DNA from 2 places in the Paenibacillus sp. VT-400 genome. Region 2 is predicted to be linked to the other one. Evidence: predicted binding sites of a transcription regulator. Region 2 holds the regulator's gene; the other holds the start of a gene.
What was found. The regulator Rex, encoded in region 2, represses fermentation and respiration genes when NADH is low (regulators of the CRP and FNR family bind a similar motif). The targets are predictions, from matches to a motif close to TTGTGAAATATTTCACAA.
Positions count from the first base shown of each region.

Region 1 (8,774 bases), on a different contig from region 2:
CTTGCACCCCTGATATAACTGCACCAACATTTTCTTCATGACTCGCCAGATCATTCTTCCATGCGACAAGCCATTCGTCTTCCTGATTCTGCTCGAAGGTTCGTGTTGGTGGGGCTGGTGTGAAATAAGACGTATCCACCGCATTGGGAATCAGGACAACCTGCCTTGGATCGGTATAGGTGCACGCAGCCCGGCAAAAGGTCTGGAAATGAGAATCCACGGATACAATGCGCACGAGTCCATCCAGAGCCAGTTGAATATGTTCCGCGACTTGTTGTTTGGTCTCCAGTGGCAGTCCGGGACGATCCCAGTTAATGCCGTGACAGATGCCAAGACTGCCGGGTTTGTAGGTGATGGGTTGCCACAGACAGCTGGCATAGATCACGGGGCCGCGCGCTGCTGCTGCCATCCGGTCAAAGGCTTCCGGTACATTATCCATGTCGTACGAATAACCAAATACGTCAATCTGCTCCGTCCGAGTCTGGAATGCTTCAAAATAGGACAGTTGATGAACTTCGGGAATATGCCCGAGTCCTCGGATGACACTGCACAGATCCAGAATATATCGCTCCAGTCCACCACCAAATACACGACCGAATTCCCGGTTGTACCCGTCGGTGAAACTATGCGTCAGAATACTCACCACGCCCATCTCACGGTCCCTCCTTCCAGGGAATCAGCCGAGGTTCCGGATCGAGAATAGACTCGTAGTGTGCAAGATTGCCCCACTCACCGCCAGGATCAATGCGCTTGTAACGCAAATATTTACGAACCCGGTCCTCCAGACTGCCTGCCCAGCCGAGGTGCTGAACCTTCAATTCCGTGCTGACTCCAGGCAATACCGTGCAGGACAAGGGAAGACGGGGAACATGATGATTCTGTTGTGGATAAAAATAAGGATATCCAGGCATATATCGTACAAGTGAAGCGGTATGACGTTTGTGCAGAGACCAGAGATCATCTTCCCGGTAGTGGGTCCGGCCACCCCACATATCGTAGAATCGGAATGCAAACCAGTCCGCATACTCCTGATTAATCAGAGTGCGTATGGCTTTCTTGGCCTCTGAGCTGTACAGCTCATCCGCATCAACTGAGAGCAACCAGTCGGGACATGTTCCCGCAGCCGCTTGCCACAAGGTATTGCGAAGTCGCCATTCCTCGGCGAACAGCGGTTTCTCCAATACCTCCAGACGGACCACCTTTGGATAGGCTTTGCATATGTCCGGTGTTCCGTCTGTGCTGGCATCGTCCACAATGACGATCTCATCCACGAACTCACTCAGATCATGCAATACTTCTTCAAGGTATCGGCCACGTTCATTGCGAACCTGGAGCACGGCGGTCAGCTTGTTGCCTTTGTTTTTGCGAACCCGACGAATGGAGAAGGGTTCTTTGAATATACTTGTTTCCTCATGTGTTACAGCAGCATTCTGTTCTGCCTGACCTTGTGAATCATTCCAGTGATGCACTTGGCTTCGGATGTCCTGCGTTGGTTGTGCATGAACCGGGGTGTGATCGCCATTTCCCAATGCGTCTGTATGTGTTCGATCGACTGTTTCGGTTGGCGTGTAAGTGGTTTCGGTTCGGATATCCCTGTGCACCATTGGCCCATTCAACTGTTGTCTACGCTTCTTCGGGTCCAGCATCATGGCACCTCCCCAAGCAATTGCTGTACAGCATGATCCAACAGCTCCAGCTCCACAATCCGGGCCAGCGCATCTTCATCCTCCAGTGCTGTCTCAAGGAAATGTCGGACTGCCCCGTGTCGTTCCCCTCGCAGTGCCAGCGCACTGCCGGATAATTGCTGGTAATCCCGGCGACTGGCATCATCCTGAATATCGACTGCATGCACCAGAGCCAGTGCTTCTTCCACACGTCCAGTCTCCTGGTAGATGCGGAATTTCCAATGTCTCGCCGTTTCTCCGCCAAGTTCGTCCAGGATACGCAGGGCGTTTCCGTAATCATCGTTCATACGGAGTAGTTCCGCTCGTACAAGTTGATCTTCTCCTGCCTCAAACCAGCGACAGAGCTGTTCATAATGATGCCGTTCTTGTTCATCTGCTGCACTAATTCCATATACCCGCAGGGCGTCCTCCAACTGTCCAGCCCGGGCATGGATGGCAGACAGGAATCGATAATGGGAGACCACACAATCACTGCGACCATTCATGACCGCATGGGTGAAGGCCTCTTGCAACGAATGGACGGCCCGCGGATCTTCAAGCAAGTACTCATAGGCTGCCAGCAAAAAGGATATCGTCTCATGTGCACCTGCTTTGGCACGGAGCTGACGGTAGAAGTCGGCACGTACACTGCATTGAAGCAGGGTGACGCTATCTGGAGTGCCTGACAGGATCTGCCGTAGCGCATGCAAGAAGAGCAGTTCGTAGTCCCGGAGAGGGACTTCGAGATCATCCTTTTGCATCGTACCCGCAGGTGCAGGGTCTTCTCCGCCCAGCCAGATGGCACGTACGCCTTGGAATAACAGCTTCATATAACGTGTTTCGGAGGATGTGCCTACCAGATCGGCGATGCCGACCAGTTTGGAAATACTGCTCTCCCATAGCGGAGATTCTGCTTCGTTTCCAGCAGGCTCAGGGAGCAGGGCAATACATAGCTCAGGCTCCAGCGAAGCCGTAGCTATTAGCCAGTAGGGATGGGCGACCACGGCTACGGTGCGAGGTTCCAGCAATAGCTGCTCAGCCTCAGGGAGGGAGATGGCGGTAATGACCGGAGGTACATCTTCTGTTTGCGTCAGGCTGCTGACATAGTAGACCTCTCCCTCGATCGACAGCAGTGCAGCAATATCGGGATAGGGAAAGGATGACCAGCCTCCTTTGCGAGGGAAGAGAACATACCGGACAGGGGGCTGTGTTGTACTGGCCTTATCCAGGCTGGCTTCGGCGTCTTCACCTGGTAGTGGTGCAGGTTTTTCCATGAATAGTTCACCTCACCTTGACTGTAATATGGAGCGTCTTCACTCTGCATGTGCTTCATGCTTTCACTTCATATGTAAAGCCCTCACGGTACTTCGCATGATATGCCTGAGACTAACATATGGGCATTCCGTCCCAAACATGAGTATCTTCCATGAATAGATGCAGTTGGCATGCTGTGATAATAGGCTGAATTTTATCTTTTGTGTGACCAGGATCACTTTTTTTTGCTCTAGAGACGAAGATTGTGATAATTCTCACATGTATAAAATAGGTAATCTGGCACAATACGTTCATCAACGTATTTGGCGGACAGACAGCGAAGGTGCAGCTTCAATGCCAAATACGCATACTGCGAAGTGAACAGAAAGAAGGGGTAACGGTATGGATCCGATTATGTTATCGCGTATCCAATATGCACTTACAACGATTTTCCATTTCTTTTTTGTCCCGCTATCCATCGGTCTTGTACTGTTGGTTGCAATCATGGAGACGTTGTACGTTGTTAAGGGTAAGGAGATCTACAAAACGATGGCCAAGTTCTGGGGCAAGCTGTTCCTGATTAACTTTGCCGTCGGGGTAGTCACAGGTATTTTGCAAGAGTTCCAGTTTGGTATGAACTGGTCCGAGTACTCCCGATTTGTCGGGGACGTGTTCGGTGCGCCACTGGCTATTGAAGCGCTACTGGCGTTTTTTATGGAGTCTACATTTATTGGATTGTGGATATTTGGATGGGATCGTTTGTCCAAAAAAGTGCATCTGGCCTGCATCTGGCTGGTGTTTGTCGGCACATTCCTGTCCGCGCTGTGGATTCTGGCAGCCAATTCATTTATGCAACATCCTGTTGGGTTTGAGATTAACAACGGCCGAGCCGAGATGAATGATTTTTTTGCACTCATCACAAATGGTCAGCTTCTCGTTGAGTTCCCACATACAATCTTTGGGGCATTGATGACAGGGGCCTTCGTCGTAACCGGGATCAGTGCCTACAAATTGATGAAAAAGCAGGATGTGGAGATCTTCCGCAAATCGTTTAATATTGCGATCATTATCGCTCTTGTTTCTTCATTCGGCGTCGCATTCTCGGGTCACTTCCAGGCGCAATATCTGGTGGAGACACAGCCGATGAAGATGGCAGCCAGTGAGGGCACATGGACAACGACAGAAGATCCGGCGCCATGGACGGTGGTCGCTTTTATTGACCCGGATAAACAGGAGAGTACGGGTGAGATCAAAATCCCTGGATTGCTCAGTTATCTGTCCTACAGCAAGTTCTCCGGTAGTGTCAAAGGCATGAAGGAGCTTCAAGCTGAGTATGAACAGACGTATGGACCGGGGGACTACATCCCGCCGGTACGGACAACATTCTGGAGTTTCCGCATTATGATCGCAGCGGGTGGTTTAATGATTGCATTGGCGCTATACGGTACGTTCCTAGCCATGCGTAAGAAGCTGGAGGTCGCTGGAAAGTGGTTTATGCGTCTGATGGTGTTCGCCATCTCCCTGCCGTTTATCGCCAATACGTCAGGTTGGATTATGACCGAGGTAGGAAGACAGCCATGGACAGTATTTGGCTATATGACAACCGAAGCCGGGGTCTCGCCGAACGTATCCGCAGGCATGATCCTGTTCTCGACCATCGCTTTTACCGCTGCGTATACGGTTCTCGGAATCGTGATGGTATACCTGTTCGTACGTGAGATCAAAGCAGGACCGTTTGCGGTCGAGAAGCCAGAAGATCACGATGAATCGGCCGATCCGTTCGGCGTGGATGGAGGTTATTCCGTTGTCACTAAGTGAGTTGTGGTTTTTGCTGATTGCCGTATTGTTTGTTGGTTTCTTCTTTTTGGAAGGTTTTGATTTTGGTGTGGGGATGTCTACAGGCATTATTGCCAAAACAGATCGTGAACGCCGGACCCTGATTAACTCAATCGGTCCGTTCTGGGATGGTAATGAAGTATGGCTGATTACGGCAGGGGGCGCGATGTTTGCTGCCTTCCCGCACTGGTATGCCACGTTGTTCAGTGGTTTTTACCTGCCACTTGTGGTGGTGTTACTCGCCTTGATTGGCCGCGGAGTTGCGTTCGAATTCCGCAGTAAAATGAAACAGCAGCGCTGGCGCAAAACATGGGACATCATCATTGTTGTCTCCAGCGCGCTGTTGCCTTTCCTGTTCGGCGTGGTTTTTGCCACGCTGATGAAGGGTCTGCCCATTGATGGGGAGATGCAGTTGCGTGCAGGATTCCTCGATATTGTTAATCCGTACACCGTGATTGGTGGCTTGAGTGTAACCCTGCTGTGTCTGGTTCATGGATTGCTGTTTGCATCACTACGAACAGTAGGTGATCTCAGAGAGCGTGCCTTGAAGACAGCTCAAAAATTGATGCTGCCGCTGGCTGCACTGCTCGCTGTTTACGCATTAATGACGTATTTCATGACCGATGTATTCACCGTACGCGGTTGGGCTCTTTGGATTATGGTTGTACTTGGTGCAGTCTCGCTTGCACTTGCGGCCTACTTTGTTCGTCAGAAGCGTGAAGGCTGGGCTTTTGGTATGACTGGGGCAGTGATTGCAATTGCCTTTGCCTCGGTCTTTATCGGACTTTTCCCAAGAGTGATGGTGAGTTCCTTTGGAGCGGCGTATGACCTGACTGTATACAATGCCGCATCGGGTGCGTATTCATTGAAAGTAATGACCATTGTAGCTTGCACATTGCTGCCGTTTGTTCTTGGCTATCAGATCTGGAGTTATTATATCTTCCGCAAACGTCTGAACGAGCAGCACCACCTGGAGTACTGATATGGGACGGGGGCTAATGAAGCTGCCGGGCATCCGGCCGGTACTTGCGCTGGCATCAGCGCTGGTGCTGCTACAGGCGATGACGATCATTATGCAAGCCAAATGGCTGGCACAGGCCATCACGGCATTGTTTGAAGGTTCATCCGTAACGGAGCAGTACCCGATACTGCTGCTGTTCCTGGCTGCTTTTGCCGCCCGCTACGCCCTATCCTTCTGGTTACAACTCGTGACTTCACGATATGCGGAGAAGACAGGGACTGATCTGCGCAGACAGATGGTGGAGCAGTGGTTCAGGCTCGGGCCGCGTTATGCCAAGACAGAGGGCACAGGCCATCTGGTCACACTGGCACGTGAGGGAACAGCTCAATACAAGACGTATCTGGAACTATTCATTCCTCGCGTGCTGGGCATAGGATTCACACCCATCGTCATTTTGCTGTATGTGTTCAAGCTGGATCTGATGTCCGGGGTTATTCTGATGCTGACACTCCCAATCCTGATCGTATTCATGATTCTGATTGGCCTCGCAGCTCAGCGTAAGATAGACGGACAATTCAGATCCTACAGAGCACTCGCTAACCATTTTGTTGATACCCTGCGGGGGCTGGAAACGCTAAAAACATTGGGACAGAGCAAAACACATGAAGGGTCCATTCTACGCGTCAGTCAGCGGTATCGGAAAGCAACGATGTCTACTCTGCGCATGGCTTTTCTCTCTTCGTTTGCACTCGATTTCTTTACGATGTTGTCCGTTGCTTCCGTAGCAGTTGGTCTGGGATTACGTCTGACAGAAGGGCATATGCTGCTTGGCCCTGCGCTGACGGTACTGATCTTGGCACCCGAATATTTCCTGCCTGTACGTATGCTCGGCGCTGATTATCATGCCACATTGGACGGTAAGGAAGCTGGAGCGGCTATCAACCAAGTGATTGAACGGGGGAAAGCTGCTGAACGGAAACAGAAAGAAGCTTATGCAAACGTTGTTGCGCATGTGGACATGGCAGAGGATGGGACGGGATCTGCATCATTGTCTTTGGGTAAAAGGAAAGCCGCTACTTCGACCATACGTGTCGTGTTGAATGATAAAGCGGCTGCGGGGCATCTTGCTCCTGCTTCTGCTTCTACTACTCCTGAGCTTGTTTCTTCCTCTTCCTCGGTGTTCTCTTGGAATGAGAATAGCAGATTGGCACTAACGGATGTACAGGTACGGCATGATGATGAAGGTCCTTATTCGCTAAAGGATGTCACATTTCAGATCACGGGTCTTGGCAAAATTGGTGTTATTGGTGCCAGCGGAGCAGGAAAGTCCACGTTGATTGACGTATTGGCTGGATTTCAGCTGCCTTCTTCAGGTCAAGTACTGGCTAACGGCCAGCCGGTTACACCAGATATGCTCGAATCTTGGCAAAAACAGACGGCAGCTATCCCGCAGCATCCGTATATCTTTAGTGGAAGTCTGGCTGATAACGTTCGTTTTTACATGCCGGAGGCTTCGGATGCGGAAGTGGCCAAGGCCATTAGCGCAGCTGGATTAACCAAGCTACTGTCTTCGTTATCCGGTGGGCTGCATGAGCTAATTGGGGCTGGCGGCAGACAGCTCAGTGGTGGGCAGGAGCAACGCGTGGCGCTGGCAAGGGCCTTGCTTAGTAAACGAAACATCCTGTTGCTTGATGAACCGACAGCACATCTGGATGTGGAAACAGAGTATGAACTGAAACAGACGATGCTGCCGCTGTTTGAAGGAAAACTTGTATTTTTGGCTACCCATCGTCTGCACTGGATGCCGCATATGGATCGAATTATTGTCATGGATGGCGGCACAGTGGCAGAGACGGGAACACATCAGGAATTGCTGGCACGACAAGGCGTATATTATCAGATGATTCAGGCCCAGATGGAGGCGATATAAAATGAAGTCCGGATATGAGCATATGGAGACCGTCCGTAACGAAAAAGAAAAAAATAGCTGGATTGCTCCGTATGTGGCACAGTACCGCTGGAGATTCATCGCAGTTATTGCGCTGGGTACATGCGCTGCACTGTGTGCGGTACTGCTGCTGTTCACCTCCGGATTTCTGATCTCCAAGTCTGCGCTGCGTCCTGAAAATATTTTGATGGTGTATGTACCTATTGTTGGTGTACGTGCATTTGGGATATTCCGCGCCGTGTTTCGATATATCGAGCGATTGGCAGGACATGATGCCGTACTGCGGGCGTTGGCCGATCAGCGGGTGAAGCTATATCGCATTCTGGAGCCGCAGGCCCTGTTCCTGCGTTCTCGTATGCAGACCGGGGATGTACTTGGAGCACTCGCCGATGATGTGGAGCGGCTGCAGGATATCTATCTGCGTACAGTCTTCCCCGCCGTTACCGCGCTCGTGATGTACGGTGGGGCTGTGATTGCCTTTGGCAGTGTTGATCTGGGATTTGCGGTGTGGATGGGTTTGTATATGTTATTTCTCGTTGCCGTGTTACCTGCGATCTCCCTGAAAGTGACTTGGAAATGGCGTGTACGGCTGAAAAAGGAAAACAGCAGGTTGTATACCCGTCTGACCGACGGTGTACTTGGACTGGGAGATTGGCTTGCAAGTGGACGAGCGGCCGAATTTGTTCAGCAGCAGGAAGAAGCGGAGGAACAGGTCGACGCGATTCGTCGCAAGTTGCGGCGCTGGACACGCTGGCGTGATCTGATGGCTCAGTCTGTCATTGGCCTGCTGGTGGTATCGGTTACGTTATGGGCCGGAAATGCCGCTTCTATCGGGCAATTGCCTGCCGTGATGATTGCTGCTTTTGTATTGGTATTATTTCCGCTCACGGAATCAATTCTGCCTGTAGGGGATGCGGTGGAGCATCTTCCCCAGTATCGAGAATCGCTGGATCGCTTGAAACAGCTCGAAGGGAAAGGGTATCTTCCGTTGCAGAATGGAGTTGGTGATGCGGATGGAACGGGCGAATCGATCTCTGTAGTAAAAAACGGCAACGTGATGGCCGGACAGACATCGGAGTCCTTGCCAGCTGCGAATGTTATCCCGGACAGA
Region 1 covers NZ_LELF01000047.1:420,362-429,135, reverse strand. The annotation lists gene EL84_RS32445 (glycosyltransferase family 4 protein) at 1-652, opposite strand, end outside; gene EL84_RS04285 (glycosyltransferase) at 654-1,649, opposite strand; gene EL84_RS04280 (tetratricopeptide repeat protein) at 1,646-2,938, opposite strand; gene EL84_RS04275 (cytochrome ubiquinol oxidase subunit I) at 3,321-4,736, shown strand; gene cydB (cytochrome d ubiquinol oxidase subunit II) at 4,681-5,736, shown strand; gene cydD (thiol reductant ABC exporter subunit CydD) at 5,738-7,645, shown strand; gene cydC (thiol reductant ABC exporter subunit CydC) at 7,647-8,774, shown strand, end outside.
Region 1: a site for Rex is predicted at 3,182-3,199, ahead of EL84_RS04275 (cytochrome ubiquinol oxidase subunit I). Genes of this name have one in related genera too.

Region 2 (8,774 bases):
AAGCGGAGTCATATGTCTTAACGGCGCAGCTGCACGTCTGGTACAGCCAGGAGATAACGTCATTATCATTTCTTACGCCATGATGTCGCAAGAAGAGGCAAATACTCACAAACCAACCGTTGTGTTTGTAGATGGGCAGAATAAACCTGTACAAACGATGAAACAGGAAGTCCACGCAACAATTATGTAATCGACTGGTAAGGAGAATGAAATCGGCCCTTGAAGCAAAAAATGAGTACAGGTCACTGCACTAATCCATTTTTTCAAGGGTGGGGATGCATCGATGTTCCAGCATGTTTTCGCAGAAATGAACGACATGTTAGATGAAATTATCAAGAGCTATCCTTCCGCTGAAGGCCTGAACAAACAAGAATTGCTGCAAAAGTGGAACTTGCTTAAGCGGATGAGTGACGGAATGCTGGATGAATGGCTGATGTTTGAAGAAAAGATGAGCCAGGTGAGGGAGCGGGAGATGGATAAGCCTGCTTCCCTTGAACCGGAACAGGAAGCTGTTACCGCTCTGCCTGAAATCCATCTGGAATGTTTCAGTCGAGGTCAGGGTTATTTCAAATTACAGATGTATCCGCAGGCGATCATGCAGTTCTCCCGGGTTGTGACCGACCATCCGGAGAGTGCATTGACTCGTTTTTACCTGGCGCTCGCGTATCTGAATCTGGAACAAATGGCGGAAGCCGGAACACATTTACAGCAGATCATGTACCTTAAAGGTTCACCTCGCTTGAAAGGGCTTGTGTGTAACGCCCTAGGCTGTATTCAAGCCAAGCTTGCCAATCCCGAAGCTGCATGTTCACTCTTTGCACAGGCCCTTCAGTATGACCCAACATTGACCGAACCCCTGTACAACATGGAAGCATGCAGGTTGAACAGGGGAAAATTGCAATATGCTAATCAGCTGACGACCCTTCATTAAGCGGGAATTCGGCGACAAAAAAACGGTGTTCCCTCCTTTGGCATAGCGGCGGGGACACCGCTTTTTTGTCAGTTAATTTTCAAATCCCCTTTTTTTTGCTATGCTGTAACATAGACTGGAATGGAAGGGACCGTACATTGCAATGAAATTTGCCGTATTGGATTTCGAAACAACCGGCACGCAGTCCGACGGTGAGATTATACAGGCCGGACTTGCCATCATAGATCATGACTACAGCATAACTCAAATATATAGTTCTTATGTGAACCCTGGTGTACCGATCCCCCCGTTTATTTCGGGGTTGACGGGTATTACCGATGCAGATGTGGCGGACGCTCCTTCACTCGAAGAGATGATGATGGAGATGGTTCCGCTACTTAATGATGTGGTGCTTGTTGGACACAACGTCGCTTTTGATTTTCACTTTTTGCAGAATGCTCTTGACCGTTGCGGTTATTTGCCGTTCACTGGCCGCATTCTGGACACGATTGATTTTCTGAAGATCACATTCCCATCACTGGGTTCTTATCAACTTGGTTATGTGTCTTCCGAATTTGGATTTCAACATGATCGCCCTCATCAGGCAGACAGCGATGCACTGGCGACAGCCTATGTGCTGCTCAAGTGTCTGGATGAGTTAAAGGAATTACCGCTCATAACGATTCAGCGCCTCAGTGACCTGTTTGCACCAGAAGACAGTGACTTGGGTTGGTTTTTGGACGGAATGCGCAGTGAGAAGGAAGCAGAGCCGATTCAGGATCTGGACGGACATACCTATTATCGTCAGCTTGCTCTTAATGTAAGTGATTGGACCGATATTGGTGCACCACGCGATGAGCGGGAGGCTAACCCCCTCGATGGTGTAAGCTTCGAACAGTTTATGGACCAGGTTCGGGAGAATCTGAAGGATACACTGGATCATTACGAAGAGCGTGAAGCGCAGACTCAGATGTTCAGCAGTGTAAGGCAAGCCCTGGATGAAGAGAAACATCTCTTGATCGAAGCTGGAACGGGTACCGGTAAATCTCTAGGGTATCTGTTGCCTGCTATTTACGAAAGTGTGAAGCAAGAACAGAAAGTTATGGTTAGCACGCATACGATCAATCTGCAGGAGCAATTGAGAGAGCGGGACATTCCGATGCTGACTCAAGTGGTTCCGTTCCCGTTTAAGGCTGCTGTATTCAAAGGACGTGGACATTACCTGTGCCTGCGCAAATTTGAACACAAAATCAATAAACGTGAATTCGCCACACCGAAAGAGGATTATTTCACAGCTGCTCAGATGATCGTCTGGCTTACGCAGACCGAAACCGGAGATGATGAGGAACTTAACCTTAGCGGACGCGGAGGGGACTTCTGGGAGACCGTACAGAGTGAATCCGAATCATGTCTGGGAAGATCCTGTCCATGGTTCCGTAAATGCTTCTACCATCGTGCCAAACATGAAGCAGGGTTGTCTGATATCGTAATCACCAATCACTCCAAATTATTTACGGATGTGAAAGCCGCGCATCAGCTGCTGCCAGCCTATGAGAGTCTTGTGATCGATGAGGCACATCATCTGGAGGATGTCGCTGGTAAACATCTTGGAATGCATATGAAATATTTCACCTTGGTTCATACACTGACCCGCCTATTTAAAGACAGTCGTAATGGTCAGCTGCCTATGCTTCGTTCGCAGTTATCCGGGCATGAAAATTCGGTGCAATGGGGCTCCATGGTGGATCAGATGTTCCCGCTCGCTCTTGAAGTTAAGGAGCTGTGGGATCGTATGAGCGATGCCTTGTTTGGTCTGTTGCCTGAACGAAGTGATGCTTCACCGGGAGAGACGGGGCAATTTTCACTGCGTCTGAAAGCATCTCAGAAACCTGCAAAATGGCAGGAGTTGCAGGATCTGGAGAACCAGATCTATGTGACTCTGGGCGATTTGGTTCGCAAAGGGGACAAATTGCTGCTTGAGGTGAAAGAAGATCAGGATGATTATCAATCGGATAGTCTGATCACGGACATTACAGGACTGCTGAAAGATCTGACCACATTGAAGGAGAATCTACGTTTCTTCATGCGTATGGATGATGCCAAAACGGTGTACTGGATGGAAGCCAGCGGCCAATTCCGCAGCAAATCTCTCCAGCTGTATGCCGTACCTGTAGATGTGAGTGCACAACTTAAGGATTTATTTTTTGATAAAAAGAAAAGTGTTGTGCTTACATCGGCTACGCTTTCGGTAGATAAGTCATTCCAGTTCATGATTGAACAGCTTGGCTTGCAGGAAGCGGCCGAGAACAATCGGCTGTTAACGTCGATGTTGCCATCACCTTTCAACTATCGCGATCAGGCACTTCTGGTGATTCCGCGTGATTTCCCGAGTGTGAAGGGAAGTGTGGGTGATGCGCACTTTGTTAATATGCTGGTGCAATCACTTGCAGAGACGGCAATTGCTACGCGTGGACGCATGATGGTTCTGTTTACTTCATACAAGATGTTGCGACAGGTCTATGATCCGCTGAAGGAGGCACTGTCTGGCAACGACATCTCGTTGCTTGGGCAAGGCGTTGACAGTGGAAGTCGTTCCAAATTGACTCGCAGGTTTCAAGATGCCAAAGCAACGGTACTTCTGGGCACAAGCAGCTTCTGGGAGGGTGTAGATATCCCGGGAGACGCGCTAACCTGTCTCGCTATTGTTCGACTGCCTTTCCAGCCACCGAATCATCCGTTGGTGGAAGCCAAGAGTGAGCTGCTTCAGGAACAGAAGAAAAATCCGTTCATGAAACTGTCCGTGCCACAAGCGGTCATTCGTTTCAAACAGGGATTTGGCCGATTGGTGCGTACAGCAAAGGACAGAGGAATTGTCATTGTTTATGATACACGGGTGATTGAAGCGTACTATGGTAAATTCTTTTTATATTCATTACCTGGTCCCAAAATGGAACACATGCTCACGGAGCAGATGGTTCCACGAATTACCGAGTGGTTGGAAAAACCTGCTAATGAACAAAAATAATGGTTGTTTTGTTCGTTATATCATTGCATGACACTATCGTTTGGCGTTAAACTTTATTAGATATTTCCGTATCCGATTAAAGCAGTTGCACGTAAGAACTTATAACCCAAATTACAAGGAGCATTCTGTATAAAATGTCACGTTTATCTTTGAGTTTTATACAGAATGCTCATCTTTTCATCTATTATTTTATCGTGGCCTTGGTAAGGGGGAGCAAGAATGAAATCGGATAAAATTTCGGAAGCGGTGGTACGACGTCTGCCTGTATACTTGCGTTATTTGAACGAGTTGCATCAGCGTGAGGTGGCTACTGTTTCTTCTCAAGAGCTTGGACAGAGGCTGGATCTGAATCCGGCCCAAATTCGTAAAGACCTGGCTTACTTCGGTGATTTTGGTCGTAAAGGGATCGGGTATGATGTATCATATCTGATCGAGAAAATTCGTCACATTCTCAAAATTGATCAGCAAATTAATGTAGCTCTGGTAGGCGCGGGTAACCTAGGACAGGCCTTGTCCAACTACAACGCATATCTGAAAGACAACATGAAGATTGTTGCAGTATTTGATGCATACGGACCGAAGATTGGTAGTCAAATCAACAGTTTGACGGTAAAACCAATGGATGAATTGACGGAAGCGGTTAAAACGGAAAATATTCGCATCGGAATTATCACGGTTCCGGATACGGAAGCCCAAAATGTAGCCGATCAGCTTATTGAATCAGGAATTGAAGCGATCCTTAATTTTGCACCAACCATTCTAAAAACACCGCCGCATATCCGCATTCACCATGCTGACTTTACAACGGATCTGCTTAGTTTGGCCTATTACTTGGAGACTGGAAAGGACGACGAGGAAGATGACAACAAATAGATGGGTAATTCACAACGGCAAATTTGCCGTTAATGAAGGCGGCACAACATGGAACGTGGTCCACGGATACATGGTTGTTGAGAATGACAAGATTGTGCATATTGGTGAGACATTGCCGGATGAAGACAAAAATTGTACCAAAGTGGATGGAAAAGGACTGTTCTTCCTGCCGGGTCTGATCAATACGCATGGTCATGCAGCGATGTCGTTGCTCAGAGGGCACGGAGACGATCTTGCATTGCAAGTATGGTTGCAGGAAAAAATGTGGCCGATGGAAGCGAAAATGACTTCAGAAGATGTATATTGGGGAACTTCGCTATCAGTGCTTGAAATGTTGAAAGGCGGAACTACAGCTTTCCTGGACATGTACGATCACATGGATCAAGTTGCCAAAGTTGTGGAGCAATCCGGCGTTAGAGCGGCACTGGCACGTGGTGTAATCGGGCTGTGCTCGGAAGAAGAACAATTGCGGAAGCTGGAGGAGTCGGCAGCGTTTGCACGTGAGTGGAATGGACAGGCAGATGGTCGCATTACAACCGTAATCTCGCCACACGCCCCATATACATGCCCTCCTGACTACATAGAGAAGCTTGTGCAGGTCGCGAACGACCTAAACCTTCCCCTTCATACACATATGTCGGAAACGCTTCGTGAAGTCGAGCAGAACGTGGCTGATTATGGACTGCGTCCTGTGGCACATCTGGAGAAACTGGGCTTTTTCTCTCGTCCATCCCTGGTTGCACATGCGGTGCATCTGAATGACGAAGAGATTGAGATTCTGGCCCGCCATGATGTGGCTGTATCCCATAACCCGGGAAGTAATCTGAAACTCGCTTCCGGTGTTGCGCGGGTACCTGCGTTGCTGAAAGCAGGAGTTACCGTGTCACTCGGAACAGACGGTCCAGCAAGTAACAACAACCTGGATATGTTCGAGGAAATGAGACTGGCTGCATTGATTCACAAAGGTGTATCTGGTGACCCGACGGCAGTGCCAGCAGGCGAAGCGTTATTACTCGGAACGTCATACGGTGCCAAATCCATCTTCTTGAATAATACCGGAGCACTTCAGGTTGGCATGAAGGCTGATTTTATCGCCCTTAACATTGAACAGGCACATTTCTATCCACATACAGACCTGATCTCACATACGATTTACTCGGCTTCTGCCAAAGATGTTGAACACGTATGGGTGGATGGAAAACAAGTAGTGAAACATGGCGAATGTCTGACGCTGGATGAAGAACGCATTTTGCGTGAGTCTCAATTGGCATTTGATGGTCTGCTTGCTCGTTAATTGCAGGACAGCATCATAGGGAAAGGAAGTTCGGCTTTTGAAGAAAAAAAAGAAGTGGATATGGATTTCGCTGCTTGCACTGGTTCTGATTCTGTTTGGACTTCAGCGTTATTACGTTCATGTCACGCAGGACCAACGCAAGGAAGAAGCGCTCGCCATACAAGCAGCACAGGAGCAACTGGGCATTACATCCTATGATGAATTGCGCAAGTACATCTGGGGAGACAAAGAAGGCTCTGACAACATCTACTGGACCCTGATCGGCAAAAACAAGGATAACCAGGATGTTATGGTCTGGGTTAAGTTCGACGCAAACAATCAACCGGTTAAGGGTGCAAACGCTGTACACAGTGAGCTGCTGCAGAATGGCATGTCCGAAGCGCAGATACGCAATCGCTTCAGTTCTGAAGTTCCTGCCGGTGAGATTAAACGAATCATGCCCGGAGTTGTGAATGGAATATATGTGTGGCAAGTGTATTATAAAGACGGTACGCATAACCACTATCGCTTTTATCGTTTTAGCAACGGAGAACAGGTGGACCTGGTCTACACACTCCCGAACAGCTAGAACAAATAGAGTGACATAACTAGAGAATGTAAAGAAATGAAAGAACCGGCAGACGGATATCCGACTGAACCGGTTCTTTGTGTTGCCTGTAAATATATTTGATTTAAATAGTTAAAATTAATAATTTATTCATATTTTCGCCTTCGAAATTGTATATACGATGTGATATACTCAGATATGTACTCAAAGTTACATTCAAAAACAAATAATCCTGTCGAAATTCTCGCAGGAGTCAATGTGCACATATTCGTATATACCAATAAGCCAGTAGGTTGGGCCAAATTCTGGGAGGGGTAATTCACTTGAAGCTAAAAGTATTGCCTATTGCTTTAACTGCCGTCATTTCAGCCGTTGTGTTGTTTGGAGGTTGGTTTGTATATCGTCAGGTGGCTGTGCAGAATCCGATTGAAAAAATGGTAACCCAGTACGATGGAGTCAACGACGTTCAATTAACTATTAACCGCAATGACGTACAATTGAAACTGGATCTGCAACCTGATGTTGATTTGGGCAGACTGGTACAATATATTCACAAAGAAGGACAGACCCTGATTGGAACACGCTCACTAAAGTTGGATGTTGTGGATCATTCCAGTGAAGCACTGGAAAGTTGGTGGGGGGATGCGATGTTCACCGTAGCTCAGGCGATGGAGAACAAGCAATACACCGAGATTACACCAACGTTGTCCAAGATGGCGACGAATGGAATTAAGGTAAATACAGCGATGGATGACAACAATGTATATGTCAGTCTCAGAGACGGAGATGCCAGCAAGTTTATTATTCTGCCGCGTGTGCCCGGTCAGATAGGAGTGTGGCCTAATGCCTAAGTGGACAAAAGAAGTTGCCATCGGATTTTTTCCCGTATTGATTATTTTCCTTGCTTTTACTGGTGTTAATATTGTTCCGATCCTGATTGCAGCAGTGCTTGTCGGAGCTTTGCTGTTCATGATGCAAATGCGTGGCGGGATTACAGTAGGCGCTGCACAGGAACGTAAACGGAAGAAAAAAGGACCTTCCAAGCTTACTTTTGAAGAAATTGGCGGACAGGACAGTGCCAAGCAGGAATTGCGTGAAGCGCTTGACTTTCTGATCAAACATGAAGAAATCCGGAAGTTCGGGATTCGCCCGTTAAAAGGGATCTTGCTGACGGGCCCTCCAGGGACAGGGAAAACGTTGATGGCCAAGGCTGCTGCCCATTACACCGATTCTATTTTTGTAGCAGCATCGGGTAGTGAGTTCGTGGAAATGTATGTTGGTGTGGGTGCCAGCAGAATTCGGGATTTGTTCAAGGACGCGAGAACCCGTGCCACCAAGGAAAATAAGGAAAACGCTATTATCTTTATCGATGAAATCGATGTCATCGGGGGGAAACGTGAGGGTGGTCAACAGCGTGAATATGATCAGACCCTCAATCAGCTCCTGACGGAAATGGATGGAATCTATTCTTCCGATACGCCAAGAATTCTGGTTATCGCTGCAACGAACCGTAAAGAGATGCTGGATAGCGCCCTGACGCGACCGGGACGTTTTGACCGCCACATTCAAGTGGACTTGCCTGACAAAAAGGGCAGAAAGCATATTCTGGAACTGCATGCGGTAAACAAACCTCTGTTGAAGGAAGTTAATCTGGAGAAAACAGCGGAAGAATCATATGGTTTCTCCGGTGCACAGCTCGAAAGTGTGATGAACGAAGCAGCAATATACGCCATGAGAGACGGGCTGTTAAACATTGAACAGCGGCATTTGTCCCTGGCTATTGATAAAGTCATGATGGGTGAGAAGACAGACCGTGAGTCCAGCGTGGAAGAGAAGAAAAGGGTCGCCATTCATGAGTTGGGACATGCCATTATGGCTGAACTCGTTCGTCCAGGCAGTGTTAGTCAGGTGGCACTTAGTCCGCGTGGTCAGGCGCTGGGATATGTACGTCATAACCCGCAACAGGAACAGTTCCTCTACACGAAGCGCTTTCTGGAAGAGCAGATCATGATTGCACTCGGAGGAGCAGCTGCGGAGGAAATGTACTACGGTGGTCGTTCCACGGGTTCACGCAATGACTTTGATCAGGCAACCAATGTTGTACAGACGATGATGGCTTCGGGGT
Region 2 covers NZ_LELF01000067.1:3,323,622-3,332,395, reverse strand. The annotation lists gene panD (aspartate 1-decarboxylase) at 1-190, shown strand, start outside; gene EL84_RS25220 (tetratricopeptide repeat protein) at 284-931, shown strand; gene dinG (ATP-dependent DNA helicase DinG) at 1,074-3,935, shown strand; gene EL84_RS25210 (redox-sensing transcriptional repressor Rex) at 4,155-4,808, shown strand; gene EL84_RS25205 (amidohydrolase) at 4,795-6,102, shown strand; gene EL84_RS25200 (DUF5590 domain-containing protein) at 6,140-6,670, shown strand; gene EL84_RS25195 (hypothetical protein) at 6,973-7,500, shown strand; gene EL84_RS25190 (AAA family ATPase) at 7,493-8,774, shown strand, end outside.